Regions from separate parts of the Enterobacter cloacae complex sp. ECNIH7 genome, predicted to be linked through region 3. Evidence: predicted binding sites of a transcription regulator. Region 3 holds the regulator's gene; each other region holds the start of a gene.
What was found. The regulator LexA, encoded in region 3, represses DNA repair genes until DNA is damaged. The targets are predictions, from matches to a motif close to TNCTGTATGTACATACAGNA.
Positions count from the first base shown of each region.

Region 1: a site for LexA is predicted at 4,810-4,829, ahead of mutH (DNA mismatch repair endonuclease MutH). Genes of this name have one in related genera too.
Region 2: a site for LexA is predicted at 4,627-4,646, ahead of rmuC (DNA recombination protein RmuC). Genes of this name have one in related genera too.

Region 1 covers NZ_CP017990.1:4,051,272-4,059,483, reverse strand. The annotation lists gene aas (bifunctional acyl-ACP--phospholipid O-acyltransferase/long-chain-fatty-acid--ACP ligase) at 1-1,083, shown strand, start outside; gene lplT (lysophospholipid transporter LplT) at 1,076-2,269, shown strand; gene WM95_RS20020 (NADP(H)-dependent aldo-keto reductase) at 2,363-3,403, opposite strand; gene WM95_RS20015 (YgdI/YgdR family lipoprotein) at 3,535-3,753, opposite strand; gene mutH (DNA mismatch repair endonuclease MutH) at 3,888-4,580, opposite strand; gene rppH (RNA pyrophosphohydrolase) at 5,264-5,794, shown strand; gene ptsP (phosphoenolpyruvate--protein phosphotransferase) at 5,807-8,053, shown strand.
Region 2 covers NZ_CP017990.1:4,918,530-4,926,741, forward strand. The annotation lists gene ubiB (ubiquinone biosynthesis regulatory protein kinase UbiB) at 48-1,688, opposite strand; gene ubiJ (ubiquinone biosynthesis protein UbiJ) at 1,685-2,290, opposite strand; gene ubiE (bifunctional demethylmenaquinone methyltransferase/2-methoxy-6-polyprenyl-1,4-benzoquinol methylase UbiE) at 2,304-3,059, opposite strand; gene rmuC (DNA recombination protein RmuC) at 3,126-4,583, opposite strand; gene udp (uridine phosphorylase) at 4,723-5,484, opposite strand; gene WM95_RS24575 (dienelactone hydrolase family protein) at 5,740-6,546, shown strand; gene metE (5-methyltetrahydropteroyltriglutamate--homocysteine S-methyltransferase) at 6,631-8,212, opposite strand, start outside.
Region 3 covers NZ_CP017990.1:336,949-345,160, forward strand. The annotation lists gene gntU (gluconate transporter) at 1-613, shown strand, start outside; gene plsB (glycerol-3-phosphate 1-O-acyltransferase PlsB) at 732-3,152, opposite strand; gene WM95_RS01640 (diacylglycerol kinase) at 3,307-3,675, shown strand; gene lexA (transcriptional repressor LexA) at 3,784-4,392, shown strand; gene dinF (MATE family efflux transporter DinF) at 4,456-5,793, shown strand; gene WM95_RS01655 (CsbD family protein) at 5,914-6,123, shown strand; gene zur (zinc uptake transcriptional repressor Zur) at 6,193-6,705, opposite strand; gene WM95_RS01665 (cupin domain-containing protein) at 6,820-7,308, shown strand; gene WM95_RS01670 (conjugal transfer protein TraF) at 7,481-8,212, shown strand, end outside.

The DNA of each region.
Region 1 (8,212 bases), 1.4 Mb from region 3:
GTCAAACAGCAGCCGGAAGATGACGCGATCATTCTCTTCACGTCGGGATCGGAGGGCAACCCGAAAGGCGTCGTCCACAGCCACAAGAGCATTCTGGCGAACGTTGAACAGATCAAAAGCATTGCCGACTTTACCGCGAATGACCGTTTTATGTCGGCGCTGCCGCTGTTCCACTCCTTTGGCCTGACGGTGGGGCTGTTTACGCCGCTGCTGACCGGCGCAGAAGTGTTCCTCTACCCAAGCCCGCTGCATTATCGGATTGTGCCGGAGCTGGTGTATGACCGTAACTGCACCGTTCTGTTCGGCACCTCAACCTTCTTGGGCAACTATGCGCGTTTCGCCAATCCGTATGACTTCTATCGCGTGCGGTATGTGGTGGCCGGTGCGGAAAAACTGCAGGAGAGCACGCGTCAGATCTGGCAGGACAAGTTTGGCCTGCGCATTCTCGAAGGCTATGGCGTTACCGAGTGTGCTCCCGTGGTCTCGATAAACGTACCGATGGCGGCGAAGCCGGGTACGGTGGGTCGAATTCTGCCGGGGATGGATGCGCGTCTGCTGGCCGTGCCGGGCATTGAGGACGGTGGCCGTCTGCAGCTGAAAGGGCCAAACGTGATGAACGGTTATCTGCGCGTGGAAAACCCAGGCGTGCTTGAGGTGCCGACGGCTGAAAACGTCAACGGCGAGGTTGAAACCGGCTGGTACGACACCGGTGATATTGTCCGTTTTGATGAACAAGGCTTTGTACAGATTCAGGGACGCGCGAAGCGCTTCGCCAAAATCGCCGGTGAAATGGTCTCTCTGGAAATGGTTGAGCAGCTGGCGACGGCCGTCTCCGCGGATAAGATGCATGCGACGGTAGTGAAGAGTGATGCCAGCAAAGGCGAGGCGCTGGTGCTGTTTACGACTGACGCTGAGCTTAAGCGCGACAGGTTACTGAGCTATGCGCGTGAACACGGTATTCCTGAACTGGCGGTGCCGCGCGATATTCGCTTCCTGAAGCAGCTCCCGGTGCTGGGTAGCGGGAAGCCCGATTTCGTGACCCTGAAAGGCATGGTTGAAGAGGCGGAACAGCAAAATGCGTGAGTCAGTACACACTAACACATCGCTCAGATCGAAAGGCATGATGGCCGTTATCGCTGCGCAGTTTCTCTCTGCGTTTGGTGATAACGCGCTGCTGTTTGCCACGCTGGCGCTGCTGAAGGCCGAGTTTTACCCCGACTGGAGCCAGCCGATCCTGCAGATGGTGTTTGTGGGCGCTTACATTATCTTTGCTCCGTTCGTCGGGCAGGTGGCGGACAGTTTCCCGAAAGGCCGAGTGATGATGTTTGCCAACGGTCTCAAGCTGCTGGGTGCCGCCAGCATTTGCTTTGGCTTCAATCCGTTTATTGGCTACACGCTGGTGGGCATTGGCGCTGCCGCTTACTCCCCGGCTAAGTATGGCATTCTCGGAGAACTGACCACGGGCGATAAGCTGGTGAAAGCCAACGGCCTGATGGAGTCGTCAACCATCGCCGCAATCCTGCTCGGATCCGTCGCGGGCGGCGTACTGGCCGACTGGCATGTCCTGGCGGCACTGGGCATCTGCGCGGTGGTGTATGGCGGGGCAGTTGTGGCGAACCTGTTTATTCCTAAGCTACCTGTGGCTCGCCCGGGGCAATCCTGGCGCTTTAAACCGATGACCGGCAGTTTCTTTACCGCCTGTCGCGTGCTGTGGCGTAACGGAGAAACGCGTTTCTCCCTGATGGGAACCAGTATGTTTTGGGGGGCGGGCGTCACGCTGCGCTTCCTGCTGGTGCTGTGGGTGCCGGTGGCGCTGGGAATTACCGACAACGCGACGCCGACCTATCTGAATGCGATGGTGGCCATCGGCATTGTGGTGGGAGCAGGCGCGGCGGCGAAGCTGGTGACGCTCGAGACGGTAGCACGCTGCATGCCCGCAGGGATCCTGATTGGCGTCGTGGTGCTGATTTTCTCGCTGCAACATGCATTATTGCCTGCGTATGTCCTCCTCATCCTGATTGGTATTCTGGGCGGTTTCTTCGTGGTGCCGCTGAACGCGTTGCTGCAGGAACGTGGCAAGCAGACCGTCGGGGCGGGGAATGCCATCGCGGTACAAAACCTGGGTGAAAACCTGGCGATGCTGCTAATGCTGGGGCTCTACTCGCTGGCGGTAAAAGTCGGTGTGCCGGTGGTGGGGATTGGCGTCGGGTTTGGCGGGCTGTTTGCGCTGGCGATTGCGGGATTGTGGATCTGGCAACGTCGGCGCTGATAAGTGCGGCCTGATGTCCTCACTCTGGCCCTCTCCTACAGGGAGAGGGAGCAAACCCTAAAAACGGCAACGTGCGTTGCCGTTTTGCTTTTATTACGGCGCAGGATACGTATAAACCTGATGCACCGCTTCAATCTCCGCTAACACCTCTTCACTCAGGTTCAGATGGAAACTCTCAATATTGGTTTTCAGCTGCTCCATCGTGGTCGCGCCCAGCAGGGTGCTGGCAACAAACGGCTGACGACGCACGAAGGCCAGCGCCATCTGGGCAGGGTCAAGACCGTGACGCTTTGCGATATCCACATAGGCGGCAACGGCCTTCTGCGTCTGCTCGCCGCTGTAGCGGGTAAAACGGCTAAAGAGGGTATTTCGCGCCCCGGCCGGTTTCGCGCCGTTCAGGTATTTCCCCGTCAGCGTGCCAAAGCCGAGACAGGAATAGGCGAGCAGTTCCACTTCTTCATATTGCGTCACTTCGGCCAGACCAACCTCATAGCTACGGTTAAGCAGGCTGTACGGATTCTGGATGGTGACGATACGCGGCAGATCGTGTTTATCCGCCAGGTGCAGATAGCGCATTACGCCAAAGGCCGTTTCGTTAGAGACGCCAATGTAGCGGATTTTTCCCGCGCGCTGGCACTCGGTCAGCGCTTCCAGCGTTTCCAGCAGCGTTACGGCGGGGGCGCTCTCATTCCAGCTATAGCCGAGCTTACCAAAGCAGTTGGTTGGACGCTGCGGCCAGTGCACCTGATACAGGTCGAGGTAGTCGGTTTGCAGGCGCTTCAGGCTGGCATCCAGTGCGGCGCGGATATTCTTACGATCGAGGATCTGATTCGAGCGGATCCCGGTATCGTTGTTGCGCGCGGGACCACTGACTTTTGAGGCAATCACCAGCTTTTCACGGTTGCCGCGTTTTGCCAGCCAGTTACCGACATAGGTTTCGGTAAGTCCCTGCGTTTCCGGACGTGGAGGAACAGGGTACATCTCCGCGACATCAATCAGGTTAATCCCCTGGCTGACGGCGTAATCGAGTTGTGCATGGGCATCGGCTTCGCTGTTTTGTTCACCAAATGTCATCGTGCCCAACCCCAGTTGGCTTATTTCCAGAGCGCTGTGGGGGATACGGTGATAATGCATAGCCGGCTTCCTCAGTAGACTTATAGACCGCGTCAGGGCGTGCCCGACAAAGGAATATAAACATGGCAGAGGGGAAGCAAAAGGGGAAGAAAAAAATCAAAAAGGCCAGCAAGCGACTGACCTCTCTCTGTTTATCGCTCGATAATTTGCGATACTTCGTCGCGATTGATCTGCATTTTATTGCCTTCCTGGTCGCGGTAGCTGACCAGACCGGTATCATCGTCGACTTCGGGTTTGCCGTCGGTCAGGATCATTCGACCGTCTTTTGTCGCCATAACGTAATCGCTGCTACAGCCCGATACGGCAAACGCTAAACCGACTGCTGAAACTAACACTGCCCATTTTTTCATCGTTATCGTCCTCATCTGGATCTGGCGCGTATCAAATCATAGTTTAGTTTTAACCCGATATGGCAACAGGAGGAAGCGGTAAAATCTTAAAAACCAGCTGATTATGTTTGAGAGCTCGCAAAATAAGTAAAAAACTATGTTTTTAGAAGAAAATGGTGAGCAAGAAGCGCGCCGGTGAAGTTCTTTTTGAGATAAAAACCGCGCGGCAGCGTTAGTATCGGCTCACCCTTCGAGCCGATTGCCTCGGTAAGCGCTTTGCTGTTGGCCGCTTTCGGGCGCAGCTGTAATACTTCTCCGTGCCGGGCGGTGATGCGCTCTACCTGCCCAAGCACGATCATGTCCATCAGCTCCTCCCAGTCCAGCCGCAGCTGATGCTCTTCTTCGTCGTTCGGGCTCCAGAGCAGCGGCGCGCCAACGCGACGCTCAGCCAGCGGGATCTGACGCTCACCTTCAACCGGCACCCACAACACGCGCTTCAGCTTGTGACGAACGTGGCTGGTTTCCCACGTCACGCCGGTGTTGCCGGTTAGTGGCGCAACGCAGACGAAGGTGGTCTCAAGGGGCTTGCCCTGGCTGTCTATGGGGATGGTTTTTAACTCCACGCCAAGCGCTGCAAAATCCTGCTCGGGTTTGCTCCCTGCGCTGGCGCCCAGCCACAGCTCAAGCAGCATGCCGATCCAGCCTTTATCCCGTTTTAGATCCTTCGGGATCTGAAGCCCTGCCATTGCCGCCAGCTCGCCAAGCGAAAAGCCTGCCAGACGCTGTGCCTGCTGTAGCAACTGGCCCTCGCTGGACGGCGGTGAGAGCAAGGGTGTAAGCGGATGCATGAAGGTAACCTTTTGATTAAAAAATAAACGAAGAAATTGTCCCCTGTGGATAGAGTTTAACTATTTCTGTACCAATATTCCATGTCTATGATTTATAGGTTTTTTTATTGCTTTTAAATCGTTTCACCAGACTCAGAAAACCGGTTGTTCAAATCTGGTCACTGACAATGAACAGGATCTTACACCATGTTATCCACAGAAAAATGGGATAACTGGGCATAACCCTGACTACTGTTTCAATTTACAGCCTTGACGTGCGATGAAAATCGAATTTTCAAACAAATTGTGACTAACTTATTGGCACAATCTGTGGATAAAACCGACGCTGTTCGATCTTTCATCAGCACGACGCTCCCTGATGTGACGATCGTCACGCTATTCTGTTTTTTGTTCATAAAAATACATTTAACTTTATGAAAAATATTGAATTATTTAACTGGCGCGAAAGCGTTGGCAAGGCAGGGTTTGAGGTTGTTCATCGGTAATCAGACACTTCTTCACAACTATATCCACAGAAAAGGTGAATAAAATTCCCTTCACTGCCTCTCATCTGTTTATAACTCAGTACTTATTTGTGAGTTATTCAAATGTTATTAGGTTGCAGCCCTGTAAGAGAGTGGTTTACCGCCTCCCTGTAGTGTGAAACAATCATTCATATATAAGGTTTAATTTGGGGTAGTCCGGTGATTGATGACGATGGCTACCGCCCGAACGTAGGAATAGTAATTTGTAATCGTCAGGGCCAGGTAATGTGGGCCCGGCGATATGGTCAGCACTCCTGGCAGTTCCCGCAAGGCGGGATCAATCCGGGAGAGTCCCCAGAACAAGCGATGTACCGGGAGCTTTTTGAAGAGGTCGGTTTAAGCCGAAAAGATGTTCGCATCCTGGCTTCGACCCGCAACTGGTTGCGTTACAAGTTACCGAAACGTTTGGTGCGTTGGGACACAAAGCCGGTTTGTATCGGCCAGAAACAGAAGTGGTTTCTGTTGCAGTTGGTGGGCAACGATTCAGACATCAATATGCAAACCAGCAGTACGCCGGAGTTCGATGGCTGGCGCTGGGTGAGCTATTGGTATCCTGTTCGTCAGGTCGTGTCATTTAAACGCGATGTTTACCGTAGGGTGATGAAAGAGTTTGCAAGTGTGGTCATGCAGCTTCAGGAGGTCCCCCCTAAGCCGCAGAGCGCACCTGCCTGGCGACGTAAAAGAGGTTAAGCTACGCAAATCATGCTCACCCGCTTGCGAGAAATAGTCGAGAAGGTGGCCAGTGCTCCGCGTCTGAACGAGGCGCTGAATATTCTGGTTACTGACATCTGTCTTGCGATGGAGACCGAGGTCTGTTCGGTATATCTGGCCGACCACGATCGGCGCTGCTATTACCTGATGGCGACCCGTGGTTTGAAAAAACCACGTGGACGCACCGTCACGCTTGCATTTGATGAAGGTATCGTGGGCCTGGTTGGGCGGCTGGCTGAACCCATCAACCTTGCTGATGCGCAAAAACACCCCAGCTTTAAATACATCCCTTCCGTAAAAGAAGAGCGCTTCCGCGCTTTCCTTGGCGTGCCGATTATCCAGCGTCGCCAGCTGCTCGGCGTACTGGTTGTCCAGCAGCGCGAGCTACGTCAGTACGATGAAAGCGAGGAGTCTTTCCTCGTCACGCTGGCCACGCAGATGGCGGCGATCCTCTCCCAGTCTCAGCTTGCCGCGCTCTTTGGCCAGTATCGCCATACGCGCATTCGTGCCCTTCCGGCATCGCCAGGCGTAGCGATTGCTGAAGGCTGGATGGACGCCACGCTGCCGTTAATGGAGCAGGTTTACGAAGCCTCAACGCTTGATGAAGCGCTTGAGCGCGAGCGTCTTACCGCCGCGCTGGAAGAGGCGGCGAATGAATTTCGTCGTTACAGCAAGCGTTTTGCCGCAGGTGCGCAAAAAGAGACGGCGGCCATTTTCGACCTCTATTCGCATCTGCTCTCCGATGCGCGTCTGCGTCGTGAGCTTTTTGCTGAAGTGGATAAAGGCTCGGTCGCGGAGTGGGCCGTTAAGAAGGTTATCGAGAAATTTGCCGACCAATTTGCGGCATTGACCGACGGTTACCTGAAAGAGCGGGCTGGAGATCTCCGGGCCCTGGGACAACGTCTGCTGTTCCATCTTGATGACACCATTCAGGGGCCGAATGCCTGGCCTCAACGGTTTGTTCTGGTCGCCGATGAACTGTCGGCAACCACGCTGGCTGAACTGCCGCAGGACAGGCTGGCCGGTGTCGTGGTGCGCGATGGTGCCGCCAACTCACACGCCGCCATTATGGTGCGCGCGCTGGGTATCCCAACCGTTATGGGGGCCGATATCCAGCCGTCGGTACTGCACCGCCGTACGCTGGTGGTTGACGGCTATCGCGGTGAGCTGCTGGTCGATCCTGAGCCGGTTCTGCTCCAGGAATACCAGCGTCTTATCAGCGAAGAGAATGAATTAAGCAAGCTGGCGGAGGATGACGTTAACCTGCCCGCACAGCTTAAGAGCGGAGAGCGGATCAAAGTCATGCTCAACGCCGGTTTAAGCCCTGAGCATGAAGAAAAGCTTGGCAGCCGCATCGACGGTATTGGCCTGTACCGTACTGAAATCCCGTTCATGCTGCAGAGCGGTTTCCCCTCCGAAGAGGAGCAGGTGGCGCAGTATCAGGGGATGCTGCAGATGTTTAACGACAAACCTGTCACCCTGCGAACCCTCGATGTCGGCGCGGATAAACAGCTGCCCTATATGCCGATCAGCGAAGAAAACCCGTGCCTGGGCTGGCGTGGGATCCGCATTACGCTCGATCAGCCGGAGATCTTCCTGATCCAGGTGCGTGCAATGCTGCGCGCCAACGCGGCGACGGGCAATCTCAGCATCTTACTCCCGATGGTCACCAGCATTGATGAGATCGACGAGTCCCGGCGACTGATCGAACGTGCAGGCCGTGAAGTGGAAGAGATGATCGGCTATGCGATCCCGAAACCGCGGATCGGGGTGATGCTTGAAGTGCCGTCTATGGTCTTTATGCTGCCGCAGCTGGCAAACCGTGTTGATTTTATCTCTGTCGGCACAAACGACCTGACGCAATATATTCTGGCCGTCGACCGTAACAACACCCGTGTCGCCAGTATCTACGACAGCCTGCATCCGGCGATCATTCGCGCGTTAGCGATGATTGCCCGTGAAGCGGAACAGTACGGCATTGATTTACGCCTGTGCGGTGAAATGGCCGGGGATTCAATGTGCGTTGCGATCCTGATTGGTCTGGGATACCGCCATCTGTCGATGAACGGTCGCGCTGTCGCCCGCGTGAAGTACCTGCTGCGGCATATCGACATCAACGATGCCCGCGAGCTGGCCGAACGCAGCCTTGACGCGCAGCTGGCAGCAGAGGTTCGTCATCAGGTCGCAGCGTTTATGGAACGACGCGGTATGGGCGGCCTGATCCGCGGCGGCCGCTAATCATCTTTCTGCCTCTCCCTCCGGGAGAGGGCTCCAGCGCGCATAAAACCCTATACACATCTTTTACATCTCTGGCGCATCCTCCGCGCCCGCCTTGTGCTATGATTCGCAACTTTGGAGCCTCTGCTTACGGCAGAATCGCATTTCTACCGCTGTCCA
Region 2 (8,212 bases), 560 kb from region 3:
AGTCAGGTCGCATTATACGTATGCGACCCGTCGATAGCGACGCACGCTCAGCGCGTTTTTCGCCAGCCTGCTAGCCAGACTACCACCCCGCCAGCCATCAGCCAGGCGGGCATCATCTGCCAGTCCGGACGGTTGATCAGCAACAGCGTACCGCTCAGTAGCAGCGTTGCGCCAATCCCAAAGAGATAGCGTGACTGTCCCTGGCGAACACGGCTGGACTGAAGCTCGCGGGCGATTTTATCCATGCTGTGCTGAAGGTTCTTGCTCTGACGCAAACTGTCATAAACCAGTTCAGGAATTTCAGGCATTTTTTCTATCCAGAACGGACCTTTCTCCTTCAGCGAGCGCACCAGCGCCGGAATGCCAACCTGATCCTTAATCCAGGATTCAAGGAAAGGTTTCGCGGTCTTCCACAAGTCTAACTGAGGATAGAGCTGTCGGCCTACACCCTCAACGTAAAGTAATGTTTTCTGAAGTAAAACTAGCTGTGGCTGAACTTCCATATTAAAGCGGCGAGCCGTGTTAAACAGGTTCAACAGCACGTGCCCGAAGGAGATTTCCGCCAGCGGTTTCTCAAAAATCGGTTCGCAAACGGTCCGGATCGCGAACTCAAACTCTTCGACGTTGGTATCCGGCGGCACCCAGCCGGAATCAACGTGCAGCTCGGCCACCTTACGGTAGTCGCGGTTGAAGAACGCGATGAAGTTCTCAGCCAGATACCGTTTATCTTCTTTGTTCAGCGACCCCACAATCCCGCAGTCGATACCGATATACTTCGGATCCTCAGGATGCTCGTAGCTTACGAAGATATTGCCCGGATGCATGTCCGCATGGAAAAAGCTGTCGCGGAACACCTGGGTAAAGAAGACCTGTACGCCACGTTCGGCCAGGAGCTTCATGTTTGTTCCCTGTTTCTCCAGGGCCACCACATCCGAAACCGGAATACCGTAGATACGCTCCATCACCATCATATTCTGGCTGCAGTAGTCAGAATAGACTTCAGGTACATAGAGCATCGGGCTGTTTTCAAAGTTGCGACGCAGCTGAATGGCGTTTGCCGATTCGCGCAGCAGGTTAAGCTCATCAATCAGCGTTTTTTCATATTCCCGCACCACTTCCAGTGGACGAAGGCGACGCCCGTCCGGCAGCAGGCGTGGCACCCAGCGCGCCAGACGATAAATCAGCTTCATGTCCGCTTTGATGACTGGCAGGATGTCCGGACGAATGACCTTAATAACGACTTCTTTGCCGTTTTCTTTCAGACGCGCGGTATGCACCTGCGCAATAGAAGCCGATGCCAGTGGGTTAATGTCGAAATCGTCAAACCAGGTCTCGACGGGTACATTTCCCATCGCCTCTTCAATTTGCTTTTTCGCGCGCGCGCCGTCAAACGGTGCGACGCGATCCTGCAGCATCGCAAGCTCATCGGCAATCAGAGGCGGGAAGAGATCGCGGCGGGTCGACAGCATCTGCCCGAATTTAATCCAAACCGGACCGAGTTCCTGCAGCGCCAGGCGCAGACGCTCACCCAGCGGTTGACCTTTATGGCGATTGGGCATCCAGAAGAGCATCCGCCGCCAGATACGAAGCGGCAGCGTGATACGCATTTTGGGGATAAGCTCGTCGAGCCCGTAGCTCAAAAAGGTGCGAATAATAAAATAGAGGCGCCGAATTTCACCAGGCGTCATTTGCCCTCCAGTTTTTCCAGCCGTTTGGTTAACGCATCAACCGCACGTTCAACAGCAGCGGTCTCTTCCGAAAACCATGCAACTTCCAGTGGCCCGGGCGCCATTCGCCACTCCTCAGTCAGCACTTCCGCCGCATAGCGTTGCTGGCGCTGGAGGCTTTTACGCGCAAAGGAGGCGCCGCCATGAAGAACTTTCCCGATGCCTTCGGCGGCAATGTCGCCGATAAAAGGCGCGAGTAGCTCTGCCGGATCGAACTCCGCCAGGTCGGTGAGCGCAACGAAGTTCTGCACGACCTGAATGTCGCCCTCCACTTCCAGCTCACCGCTGCGGATAAGCGCCGTTAATTGCTGGCGATCGCGCAGTTTTGGCAGCACGCTCATGTGCGTGATGACCGAGCAGTCGGCCTCACCTTCCCACGCCCCCAGAACGTCAAGTTGACGTTCGCTGAATACCAGCACAAGCGGCGTCGATAACTCTTTTAAAACAATGCGTAATACCTTCCCGTTTAGCCGCTGACGTGCAGCTTTCAGCGCCGGAGCGCGATACAGAAAAGCGTTCAGCACATTCTCGACGCCTGCGGAGACTAAGGGTTTAAAGGGCACGGGACACCTCCACTCAGAATTTGTAACCGCGATGCAGCGCGACGACACCCGCCGTCAGGTTGAAATATTCAACGTTCTCAAATTCCGCGTCCTGCATCATGGCTTTTAATGTGTCCTGATCCGGGTGCATACGGATAGACTCCGCCAGATAGCGGTAGCTTTCAGCGTCGTTAGCCACCAGCTCACCAATACGCGGCAGCACGTGGAAGGAATAGGCGTCGTAGGCTTTGCTCAGCGGCTCAATGATCGGTTTAGAGAACTCGAGCACCAGCAGACGTCCACCCGGCTTCAGCACGCGGTACATAGAGCGCAGCGCTTTTTCTTTATCAGTCACGTTACGCAGACCGAAAGAGATCGTGATGCAATCAAAGGTATTGTCCGGGAATGGCAGCGCTTCGGCGTTTGCCTGCACATACTCCACATTCCCCACCACGCCGATGTTACGCAGCTTTTCGCGTCCCATTTTCAGCATGGAGTCATTAATATCGGCGAGAACAACGCGACCGGTTTCGCCCACCAGACGGGAGAACTTCGCGGTTAAATCGCCCGTACCACCGGCTAAATCCAGCACCGTTTGTCCACGGCGTACGCCGCTACAGTCAATGGTGAAGCGCTTCCACAAGCGATGAATGCCAAACGACATCAGGTCATTCATCACATCGTACTTCGCCGCCACGGAATGAAATACGTGGGCCACCATGTCAGCTTTCTGCGCTTTGGCAACAGTCTGAAAGCCAAAGTGCGTTGTGTCTTGTGAATCGTCAGCCATCTCAGAGCCTGCTTATCAGTAAAATGTTCGTGAAGTGTAACAGATTGGGCGCGTTTGCCCTACGTTTCAACCACCGCGAAAGAAACGCGCCGGAGTCTCGTCTGGTGATAAATCCGCCGCTAACGTATTGTCTTCACTGTTTGTATTTTGTTCGTCCGCACCTTCTCGCAGGCGAAACTCGTCGTCCTGGGCGGTGGCCTGTTCGACCAATTCCGGATTAATCTCGCGTTTAACCTCAACCCCCAGGCTACGGAATGATTCGGCCTGTGCCAGCAGATTGCCACGTCCGGAGGCGAGTTTTTTCATCGCCTGGCGGTAGTTATCCTGCGCACGATCCAGGCTCTGCCCGACTGAAGACATGTCGTCCACGAAGAGGCGCATTTTGTCGTAAAGCTTGCTGGCACGATCGGCAATCTGCTGAGCGTTGCGGCTCTGGTGCTCATAGCGCCATAGGTTCGCAATGGTGCGTAACGCCACCAGCAGCGTGGTGGGGCTGACCAGCATAATGTTATTTTTGAGCGCTTCGGTGATAAGCTCGGGCTGTCTGTCGAGCGCCAGCAGGAACGCGGGTTCTACCGGGATGAACATCAGGACATAGTCCAGCGAGCGCAGACCCGGCAGCTGCTGGTAGTCTTTTCTGCCAAGCAGGCGAATATGATTACGCACGGAGGCAATGTGCTCCTGCAGCGCAGACTCGCGCGTGTAATCATCGTCCGCATTAAAGTAGCGTTCATACGCCACCAGCGTCATTTTGGCGTCAATCACCACATCTTTACCCTGCGGCAGCCGCACGATCACATCCGGCTGCATTCGCGAGCGGGCGTCGTTTTCGATACTCACCTGCGTTTCGTATTCATATCCTTCCCGCAGTCCAGAGGCCTCCAGCACGCGGGTCAGCACCACTTCTCCCCAGTTGCCCTGGGTTTTGTTATCCCCTTTCAGCGCGCGGGTCAGATTGACCGCTTCCTGCGCCATTTGCGCATTCAGCTGCTGAAGATTGCGAATCTCATGCGCCAGCGTGTGTCGCTCGCGGGCTTCCTGACCAAAGCTGTCCTGCACCTGACGGCGAAAACCGTCCAGCTGTTCGCGCAGCGGCGTCAGCAGGCTGTTCAGGCTCTGGCGGTTCTGTTCGTCAACGCGGCGGTTGCTGTGCTCAAAAATCCGGTTGGCGAGGTTCTCAAACTGTTCGCTGAGGCGCTGCTCGCTGTTGATCATCTGGCGGATTTTGTCTTCCGCATGCAGCTGGGTGGATTCAAGACGGGTAGTGACTTCGCGGAGATCGGCCTCCAGCGAGGTGTTGATATCTCGCAGGTTGCGCAGCTCGTTGTTAAGCAGCTCGCACTCCTCTCGCCAGTGGTCACTCAGCGCAAGCTGCTGCTTTGCCGCACTTAATTCAGCGACTATCTCTTCGCGCTCTGCCAGCTGGTCGGCCTTCTGCTGTGCATGCTGATAGCTGGAAATGAGCCAGCCTATCGCCACGCCCGCCACCGCAATTACCGCGTAAATCAGGATCGAGATATCCACAATGCCCCCTGCATCAACGTATTACCCGCACAAAATAGAATTGTGCTGTATAAACGTCCAGTTTGAAAGGGTTTTCCTGCGAGGCGCTACGCAAAAAATAAAGGCCGAACGCGTCGGCCTTTGATTTCAGAAGAGAGGATTAGATCAGGCGACGCGCGGCTTCCACCACGATTTTCACCGCATGACTTTCGGTCTGCTTCATGGTTTCGGCGTTCGGGATCTCCTGCTGGGTGCGGTTGACGATAACGCCCGCCACCATACCGGCACGCAGACCCTGGCTTGCGCACATGGTCAGCAGCGTTGCGGATTCCATTTCGTAGTTCATCACGCCCATTGACTGCCACTCTTCCATTGAGCCTTTGAAACGGCTTACCACGCGGCCTGAGAAGGTGTCGTAACGTTCCTGACCCGGGTAGAAGGTGTCGGAAGAGGCGGTTACGCCCACGTGAGTGGTTGCGCCTACGGATTTTGCGGCTTCAACCAGCGCGGTGGTGCATTCGAAATCAGCCACTGCCGGGAATTCCATCGGTGCAAAGTGCAGGCTTGCGCCGTCCAGACGAACGGACGCGGTCGTGACCAGCACGTCACCCACGTTGATGTGCGGCTGGATAGCGCCGGTGGTGCCGATACGCAGGAAAGTACGGATGCCCAGCTGTGCCAGCTCTTCAACAGCAATAGACGTAGACGGACCACCGATACCGGTAGAGCACACGATCACCGCTTTGCCATCCAGCTCTGCGCGCCAGGTGGTGAACTCACGATGGGCAGCCAGCTTGACCGGCTTATCCATCAGCGCGGCGATCTTTTCCACACGCTCAGGATCGCCAGGGACGATAGCGAGCGTAGCCCCTTGTAAATCGTTTTTGGTGAGGCCGAGATGAAAAACATCAGACTTAGACATAGGTGACTCCTCTGTGGGTCGGTTAGTCAGAAGAAGTAAAACGGTACTTTACAGAAGCAGTAAGCATATTTTCGTGACATACCTCACCATGAATGAAAATGATTACATTGAATTTCCATAAAAAAGTGATTTACATCACATTAACAAGTTATATCGCCAGGTGCTGCACAAAAGATAGACCGTTTAAGGCACTGTGAGTTGTTAACCTGGTGTCTATATTTACCTTTGCGCTAACTCATTGGTACGGAGAATGCCATGACTGAAAAAACCGGTTTTGCACCTGCTGCGGCCCCACATGCTTCAACCATCGTGTCGACGCCAGAAGCGGCAATTACCGCGGGCGAGACCTCTATTCCCACGCAGGGAGAGAACATGCCTGCTTACCACGCACGACCAAAATCGGCGGACGGCCCGCTGCCCATCGTGATCGTGGTACAGGAAATTTTCGGTGTTCACGAACACATTCGCGATCTCTGCCGCCGGCTGGCGCTGGAAGGGTATTTGGCCGTTGCGCCAGAGCTCTACTTCCGTCAGGGCGATCCGAACGACTACAGCGATATTCCCACGCTGCTCAGCAACCTGGTGAGCAAAGTCCCGGACGCGCAGGTGCTGGCCGATCTCGATCACGTCGCCAGCTGGGCGGCGCGCAACGGCGGCGATCCGCATCGTCTTCTGGTCACCGGTTTCTGCTGGGGCGGACGCATTAGCTGGCTGTATGCCGCGCATAACCCGCAGCTCAAAGCCGCTGTCGCCTGGTACGGCAAACTGGTGGGTGAAAAAACGCTGAATTCACCAAAACATCCCGTCGATATCGCCACCGAGTTAAATGCCCCCGTGTTAGGGCTTTACGGCGGTCAGGACACCGGCATTTCGCTGGATTCGGTAGAGACCATGCGCCATGCGCTCCGCGCGGCAAATGCGAAGGCGGAGATTGTGGTGTACCCGGATGCCGGGCACGCGTTTAATGCCGATTATCGTCCGAGCTATCACGCAGAATCAGCCAAAGATGGCTGGCAGAGAATGCTGGCGTGGTTTAGCCAGTACGGCGGTAAGAAAGCGTAATAAAAAAGCCCGGTGGCGGCTATGCCTTACCGGGCCAACAGGTAGGCCGGGTAAGCGTTGTCGCCACCCGGCAATCCAGCACCGCTACGCCTGACGCAGGTTCTGCGCCGCCTTCACCATGTTCGCCAGCGCCGCGCGCGTCTCCGGCCAGCCGCGGGTTTTCAGTCCGCAGTCCGGGTTCACCCACAGGCGTTCTGACGGAATGCGCTGGGCCGCTTTTTTCAGCAGGGCTTCAATCCACTCCACGCTCGGCACGTTCGGGGAGTGAATGTCGTACACGCCCGGCCCGATTTCATTCGGGTAGTCGAACTCTTCAAACGACTCCAGCAGCTCCATGTCTGAACGCGAGGTCTCGATGGTGATCACGTCGGCGTCCAGCGCGGCAATCGAATCCATGATGTCGTTAAATTCGCAGTAACACATGTGGGTGTGGATCTGGGTGTCATCCTTCGCCACCGCAGCGTTGATGCGGAACGCTTCCACGCCCCACTGCAGGTAGGCATCCCATTCGCTGCGGCGCAGCGGCAGGCCTTCGCGCAGCGCCGGCTCGTCAATCTGGATAATGCCAATGCCTGCCGCTTCCAGATCCGCCACTTCATCACGCAGCGCCAGGGCAATCTGTTTGGCGATGGTTTCACGGGTCACGTCTTCACGCGGGAACGACCAGCAGAGAATGGTCACCGGACCGGTCAGCATCCCTTTTACCGGCTTGTCGGTCAGGGACTGGGCATACTTCGCCCACTCCACGGTGATCGCTTCCGGGCGGCTGACGTCACCGATAACCACCGGCGGCTTGACGCAGCGGGAGCCGTAGCTCTGCACCCAGCCGTTCTGGGTAAAGACGAAGCCGTCCAGGTGCTCGCCGAAGTATTCCACCATGTCGTTACGCTCGGCCTCGCCGTGCACCAGCACGTCCAGCCCCAGGCGTTCCTGCTCGATAATCGCCTGCTTGATGTGTTCCGCGATACCGGTGCGGTAGTGATTCGCATCCAGTTTGCCTTTTTTAAAGTCCAGACGCAGGCCGCGGATCTCCGTCGTTTGCGGGAAAGAGCCGATAGTGGTTGTTGGCCACGCAGGCAGGTTGAAGCGGGCGCGCTGGGCTGCGGCGCGCACCTCATACGGACTCTGACGCTGGCTGTCCCGGGCGGTGATGGCCGCCAGGCGTTTTTCCACCGCCGGGTTGTGCACGCGCGCCGAGTGACGACGCGCCTGGATCGGGGCGCTCCATTCGGTAATCGCCGCCGTTTCGCCGCTGTTCAGCGCGTCGCGCAGCAGCGTTAGCTCTTCACATTTTTGCAGCGCGAAGGCAAACCAGCTTTTTACTTCAGGGTCGAGACGGGTTTCCACGCTCAGATCGATCGGGCTGTGCAGCAGGGAACAAGATGAGGCCACCCACAGCTCACGTTTGTCGACGATGTCTTTGATTTGTGCGTATTTCTCGGTGAGATCGGCGCGCCAGACGTTACGGCCGTTGATCAGCCCGGCAGAGAGCAGCCAGTCCGCTGGCAGGCGCTTGTGCAGTTCCGCGACATCGTCTTTACCGTGTACGAGATCAACGTGCAGGCCTTGAACCGGCAGCGCGGTAATGGTCTTCAGGTTCGGCGTCACGCCTTCAAAATAGGTCGTCAGCAGGAGTTTTACCTGACCGGTGAGCGCGTCATACGCC
Region 3 (8,212 bases):
AACCATCGCCGCGCGCTTTGTGCCGGTGGGTTCCAGCGCCTATGAATGGTTCGAGTTCATCGGTCACCCGTTCACGGCGATCCTGGTGGCCTGTCTGGTGGCGATTTACGGCCTGGCGATGCGTCAGGGAATGCCGAAAGACCGGGTGATGGAGATCTGCGGTGCCGCGCTGCAGCCGGCGGGTATTATCCTGCTGGTGATCGGCGCCGGCGGCGTGTTCAAGCAGGTGCTGGTGGATTCTGGCGTGGGCCCGGCTCTGGGCGAAGCGCTGACCGGGATGGGCCTGCCGATTGCGGTAACCTGCTTTGTGCTGGCCGCGGCGGTGCGTATCATTCAGGGTTCCGCAACCGTGGCGTGCTTAACCGCCGTGGGTCTGGTGATGCCGGTGATTGAACAGCTGAACTACTCGGGTGCGCAGATGGCCGCGCTGTCTATCTGTATCGCGGGCGGTTCGATTGTGGTCTCTCACGTTAACGACGCGGGTTTCTGGCTTTTCGGTAAATTTACCGGCGCCACCGAAGCGCAAACCCTGAAAACCTGGACGCTGATGGAAACCATCCTCGGCACGACGGGTGCGATTGTCGGGATGATTGCTTTCACATTGCTGAGCTGAATGCGGTGATTTAACAAGGCTCAAAAATAAGGCCCGGTAGCGGTAGCGCCTACCGGGCCTTTATATTATGCAGGATGCCAGGCCGGGTCAGGTGAAACCACCACCCGGCTTTTTCACATCACTCGCCCTGCGTCGCGCTCTCAATCGTCAAACGCACATCCGAGGTGATCAGTTCTGCCAGCATCTGGTACACCTTCAGCGTCTCTTCCGGCTCGGCATCGCCCGTATCGCTGATGTAGCCTTCATCACGCAGAGTCAGAACCAGGGTGCTGAAGACCGCTTTGTCGAAGAACTCCGGGGCGTTAATGCCGTGCAGAACGGACAGGCGCTGTGCCAGCGTCCGGCTCTCTTTCTCCAGCGTACCGCGGTTGATAGACGGGTTCGCACTCAGCAGCCAGAACGTAATGGCGTAGCGCTGCAGCGTTTCGCGCGCGCCGGCCGCCAGCAGTTGCAGGGTACGGGAACGCGACGGATTGATGTGCAGCTCGTCGTTTGAGACGGCGATCAGCCCCTGACGACGCAGCTCTTCCGTCAGTTTGTCCAGTTCGCCCGCCAGCTCATCCTTGCTCCAGCGCAGGAACAGCTCCGCTTTCAGCATCGGATAGAGCGTCTCAACGTGACGCAATAGCTCCTGACGCGAAATACTGCGGTGCTGGGTGATGATAGCCGCCATGAGCGACGGCAGCATCAGCATATGGGTGATGTTGTTGCGGTAGTAGGTCATCAGCACTGCCTGCTCGCGCGGCAGAATGATGATGTCGCCGATCGTGTCCTTTTCGACTTCAAACTTGTTCATCTGCAACGCGTGATCGATAAGCTCACTGGCGGTAGCAGAAGGCACGGTTGAATCAACGGAATACGGCACGTTGCGCATCATGTCCAGATAGCAATCCAGCTGCTCTGTGAGCTGCTCGCGGGTCAGCGAGCGCTGACGCGAAGCCAGAAGCGCTGTACAGCACAGGTTCATGGCGTTAGCTGCACCGGCGTTATTAATGCGCACCATCAGCTCGGACGCGATGCCGTTAACCGTTGGCGTCAGCCAGGCCGGACGAATCGCTTCGATTGGATCGATGGATTCACGCCACTCGGGAACGTGATGGTTCAGATACGTCATCAGCGGCATCGGCTCGCCGAAGTTCACGTAGCCCTGACCGAGATTACGTAGCTTGCTCAAGCCGCGCAGCATCTGCGGCAGGCTTTCTTTCTCTTTGGTCGCACCGCGCAGCTCTTTCGCGTACGTGCCCACTTCCATTACGTGCTCATAGCCAATGTAGATTGGCACCAGCGTGATTGGACGGTTTCCTCCGCGCAGCATCGCCTGAATGGTCATCGACAGCGTGCCGGTCTTCGGATCGAGCAGACGTCCGGTACGGGAACGACCGCCCTCCACGAAGTACTCCACGGAATAGCCGCGGCTGAACAGCTCGCCCAGATATTCGCGGAACACGGTGGAGTAGAGCTTGTTGCCCTTGAAGGTACGACGGATAAAGAACGCGCCCAGGCGGCGGAAAATCGGACCTGCTGGCCAGAAATTCAGGTTGATACCGGCAGCAATATGCGGCGGTACCAGCCCCTGGTGATAGAGCACGTAGGAAAGAAGCAGGTAGTCCATGTGGCTGCGGTGGCAGGGAACATAGACAATCTCATGGCCATCATGCGCCAGCTGGCGTACGCGCTCGGCGTTATGAACGTTGATGCCCTGATACAGGCGGTTCCAGGTAAAGCCGAGAATACGATCGGACAGGCGAATCATCTCGTAAGAGAAGTTCGCTGCAATCTCTTCCATCAGCGCAATGGCGTTCTGCTGGGCTTTCTCATGCGATATTTTCTTGCTGCGCGCTTCGTCTTCAACGGCGCGAGCAATCGCTTTGGAGGCCAGCAGCTTGTTGAACAGATCCTGACGCGCCGGGAGACGCGGCCCTACGGCAGCCAGGCGCTGACGAGCGAAGTGCATACGCGCCACGCGCGCCAGTTTTTGCGCGATGATCTTGTCGGTACCGTGCTCGTCCGCCATTCGACGCAGCGAAACGGAAGGGGAGAAACGCACAAAGCTGTCGCGTCCCAGCCAGGAGACCGCGAAGAACTTCTGGATGCCGTTAAGCATGCGCAGCGGCGGATTCTCTTCACCTTTTTCACGGCCCGGACGACGACCAAACATCACCGATACCGGCACCATCTGCACATCCAGATCGGGGTTGCTCCGGTGCAGGTCGAGATAGTCGTGGAACAGCTTGATGGACTCTTCTTTTGGCGTGTAGTAGGTAAACACGCGCGGTCCACCGTGAATGAACACGTAGCGCGGCAGTAAAGTGCCGTCAACTTCAAGCGGTTCAAGCGGGTCAGGTAAGTCATGCGCCAGACACTGGGCGCGAAGCGTCAGTAAGTCTGCCTTCGAGTTATAAGGCAAAACGTACATAATAGGACGCGAGGTATCGAGCCCCAATTCCAGCGCGGGTTCTGCTGGGATAGACTTGCTTTTTACCAGGATGCTTAATGGTAAATTAAGTAATTTGTAGTAAATTCGTGGCCAGCCGGACATAAACGATGTAAAGCCTCTGGTTAATAATGCAATTGCGGCGCAAGGATAACAGAAAGCGCGCAAAATTTCTGTTGTTACCCGTCATACTTCAGGCTGTAGCGAAACGCGCTACAGTTCCTGTTACTGACGCTTTTTTTCATAAAAGGTTCTTTTAATGGCCAATAATACCACTGGGTTAACGCGTATCATCAAAGCCGCCGGCTATTCATGGAAAGGTTTCCGTGCCGCGTGGATCAACGAAGCTGCATTTCGCCAGGAGGGCGTCGCCGCAATCATCGCGGTGATCGTCGCCTGTTTCCTTGATGTTGATGCTATTACCCGCGTACTTCTTATCGGTTCCGTGCTTCTGGTGATGATAGTGGAAATTCTTAATAGCGCTATTGAGGCCGTTGTTGATCGCATAGGTTCAGATTTCCACGAGCTTTCTGGCCGCGCAAAAGACATGGGCTCTGCTGCCGTGCTGCTGGCGATTATCACTGCCGTTATCACCTGGGTCACGCTGCTTTGGTCACATTTCCGATGAGCCTCGAGGAATAATTAAGTCCCTGGTTTTTTGTGCAGTTTTTGGTTCCAAAATCGCCTTTGACTGTATATACTCACAGCATAACTGTATATACACCCAGGGGGCGGAATGAAAGCGTTAACGACCAGGCAGCAAGAGGTGTTTGATCTCATCCGGGATCATATCGGCCAGACGGGTATGCCACCCACGCGTGCGGAAATCGCGCAGCGTCTGGGCTTCCGTTCTCCGAATGCTGCTGAAGAACACCTGAAAGCGCTGGCGCGTAAAGGCGTGATTGAGATTGTTTCAGGCGCGTCACGCGGTATCCGCCTGCTGGTGGAAGAAGAGACGGGCATTCCGCTGATAGGCCGTGTTGCTGCCGGTGAGCCTTTACTGGCACAGCAGCATATTGAAGGCCACTACCAGGTCGATCCTGGCATGTTCAAACCGAGCGCTGATTTCCTGCTGCGCGTCAGCGGTATGTCGATGAAAGACATCGGTATTCTTGACGGCGATCTGCTTGCAGTGCACAAAACGCAGGATGTGCGTAACGGCCAGGTGGTTGTCGCGCGCATTGATGATGAAGTCACCGTCAAGCGTCTGAAAAAACAGGGGAACACTGTTCAGCTACTGCCTGAAAACAACGAGTTCTCCCCGATTGTGGTCGATCTCCGCGAACACAACTTCTCTATCGAAGGACTGGCGGTTGGGGTCATTCGCAACGGCGAATGGCTGTAACCTCTTCCTGACAGGCTATGGCGCCGCTGTAGCCTGCTTCATTCTCGACTCCCGGTATTTTTCATGTCACTGCTGACGGCATCCGATAAGGCATTGTGGCGTCTTGCTCTGCCGATGATTTTCTCCAATATTACCGTTCCCTTGCTGGGTCTGGTCGATACTGCCGTTATTGGCCACCTTGATTCGCCTGTTTATCTTGGCGGCGTGGCGATTGGCGCGACGGCAACCAGCTTCCTGTTTATGCTGCTGCTCTTTTTGCGCATGAGCACCACCGGGCTCACGGCCCAGGCTTATGGTGCAAAAGATCCGCTGCGTCTGGCGCGCGCGCTGGTCCAGCCGCTGATCCTTGCGCTCGGTGCAGGGGCGTTAATCGTTTTATTTCGTACGCCCCTGATCGACCTTGCGCTCCATGTTGTCGGCGGCAGCGAGGCGGTACTGGCTCAGGCGCGACGTTTCCTTGAAATCCGCTGGCTCAGCGCGCCCGCCTCGCTGGCAAACCTGGTTCTGCTGGGGTGGCTCCTGGGCGTTCAGTACGCCCGTGCACCAGTGATTTTGCTGGTGGTAGGCAACCTTCTCAACATTGTGCTGGATGTCTGGCTGGTAATGGGCCTGCATATGAACGTGCGGGGTGCGGCGCTGGCGACGGCAATTGCCGAATACGGAACCTTTATTATTGGCCTGTGGATGGTCTGGCGCGTGCTGGCGATGCGCGGCATCTCCCTGGCGCTGCTCAAAACCGCATGGCGCGGCAATATCCGTAGGCTGCTGGCGCTTAATCGTGACATCATGCTGCGCTCGCTGCTGCTTCAGCTCTGCTTCGGCGCGCTGACGGTTTTCGGGGCGCGACTGGGGCCAGAAATCGTCGCGGTCAACGCGGTATTGATGACGCTACTGACCTTTACCGCCTACGCGCTGGACGGTTTTGCCTATGCGGTAGAAGCGTATTCCGGGCAGGCTTACGGCGCGCGCGAAAGCGGGCAGCTGCGGGACGTCTGGCGGGCAGCCTGCCGCCAGTCGGGACTGGTGGCGCTGGCGTTCGGCCTGGTTTATGCCTGCCTTGGTGAGCAAATCGTCGCGTTGCTTACGTCTATCCCTGCGCTGCGCGAGCTGGCGAGTCACTATCTCATCTGGCAAGTCATCTTACCGGTGGTCGGCGTCTGGTGTTATCTGCTGGACGGCATGTTTATTGGTGCGACGCGCGGAGCGGAAATGCGCAACAGCATGGCAGTCGCGGCGGCAGGGTTTGGCCTGACGCTGCTGACGCTTCCCTGGCTGGGTAATCACGGTTTGTGGCTGGCCCTGGCCGTTTTCCTCTCGCTGAGAGGGATATCGCTGGCTTTTATCTGGCATCGCCACTGGCAAAACGATACCTGGTTCCCTTCACGTCACGATATATCGTGACGGTTAAAGATTCCGAATATGAAATCAACTGCCGAATCCTTAACTACAATAATTATCACGTCCAGCAGAAAAGAACGTAACGGACGTTACGACCCGACGCTTAACTAAGAGGACACGATGATGAATAAAGACGAAATCGGCGGCAACTGGAAGCAGTTCAAAGGTAAAGCGAAAGAACAGTGGGGTAAGCTGACTGATGACGATATGACCGTCATTGAAGGTAAACGCGATCAGCTTGTCGGTAAAATTCAGGAACGTTACGGCTACGCGAAAGACCAGGCGGAAAAAGAAGTGGGCGACTGGGAAAAACGCAACGACTACCGCTGGTAACCGGGCTATACCCGCAAGTACAAGGAAGTACACCCTGAGGGCGGCCATGAGCCGCCTGTTCTTTTGCCGTTAACGCGGTTTTTTCTTCACAAGAATAGAGTGGTCGTGCTGACACGCGTCCTGATGACGACAGGCTTCCACTTCCACGCAGGCAGAGCACAGTCCGTGCGCTTCAATCACGTTATGACGCAGGGCAAAACCCATTTTTGCTGCCAGCGTATGCATAATATCTTCCACACCTTCCGCAACCTCTTCTTTCACCACGCCGCAGCGGTCACAGATAAACATCGCCGATGTGTGGGTGGGCTGATCGAACAGATGGCACAACACATAGCTGTTTGTGGACTCAACCTTATGCACGAACCCTTGTTCCAGCAGGAAATCCAGCGCGCGATACACGGTCGGTGGCTTCGCCTGCGGCTCGCTTTCGCGGAGCAGGTCGAGCAGATCGTAGGCGCTGATAGCACCCTGCTGCAGGCTCATCAGACGTAAGACTTCAAGGCGCTGCGGAGTCAGGCGCACATTGCGTTGCGCACATAGCTTTTCGGCCTGCGCTAACAGCTCTTTTGTGGACTTATCCATTTAGCACCCCGGATGTTATAGGACGGAAACCCCCACTTTATCATGTTCTGGTAAAAACGCCGAGATCCGCCAGTCTGTGCTATACCTGACCCATTACAAACCGGGAAATAAACAATGAAAAAACCTGACTGTATTCGGCACTGGCGCGACGTTGAAGGCGCGGATGATTCGACCTACCCAGATAGCGATGAGCGTTTTTCTATCGGCGCCCCGTTGGCTCGCAAGCTTGGGCTCGGGCGCATTGGTATCCATCATGAGCGTTTACCGCCCGGGCGCAGGACGTCCTATCCGCATGCGGAAAGCGATGAAGAAGAGTTCGTTTATGTGCTCGAAGGTCATCCAGAAGCGTGGATTAATGGCTATTTATGGAAACTTGAACCGGGCGACAGCGTGGGGTTTCCTGCCGGAACGGGTATTTGCCATACCTTTATCAACAACACGGACGAAGAGGTGCGGTTACTGGTCGTTGGCGAGGCGAATAAGAAGCACAACCGCATCTACTATCCGCTCAACCCCGTTTATGCCGCTACCCGTGAGGATCGCTGGGTAGACCACCCGCCCCAGTTTTTTGGACCGCATGATGGAAAACCTGGGAAAAAATAATTTCCTCTTCTATAAATATTGAGGGCCGTCACAAAATACAACAGGCCGTAAGGAAGTTTTACTTAGGGATAGAAATAGCGGGTCTTTTACTACTTATTCACAGCAATAGTTCGTTCCTGTTTGGGTGATAACAGACAGGGGTTATTTCATAACAGACTATAACGGGCATACTGTGAAAAAAAATTTTAAATTTTCGGTGGTTAGTATCGCTGTTTCCTTGTTTATGGCAAATCAGGCGGGAGCAGCCAATACCTGGACAGAATCACGTAGCGACGCAATGGGTGGCACTGGCGTTGCCTCCGGGAGCTATGGTAGCGGGGCGTTAATCAACCCCGCGTTGCTGGCAAAGGCAAAACCGGACGATGATGTGACGGTCATTTTGCCGTCCGTTGGCGTACAGGTGACGGATGAGGACAATCTGCAGGACGAGATTGATACCATCAACGACAAAATTAATCATTATAAGGATGTGGTTGATAACCTTACGCCAATTCAGGTTATCACCAATCCGTTAGGCTCCATCAACCAGTTCCAGGGCGCGGCCAAAGATCTTGCCGATGAGCTTGACTACCTCAAGGGCAAAACCGCACGCGCGGCGGCAGGCGCTGGGCTTGCCGTGAGTATCCCTAACGATGTGCTTTCCGTGGCCTTTATGGCGAAAGGGTACGCCCATGGCAGGGTGAGTTCGTCTATCGATCAGCAGGATATTGATTATCTGCGCGGTATTCAACGAAGCAATCTGGTGGCTGCCGGTGTTGCCCTGGACGCTGCGCTGAACGGCACGGATCAGATCACTAAAAATCTCAACTCAACGGCGTCTGGCCGGGCAGCGATTGTGTCCGACTATGGTGTTGCCGTTGCCCGTCAGTTTGACCTCGGCGGCGTCCCGGTTTCCGTGGGCGTG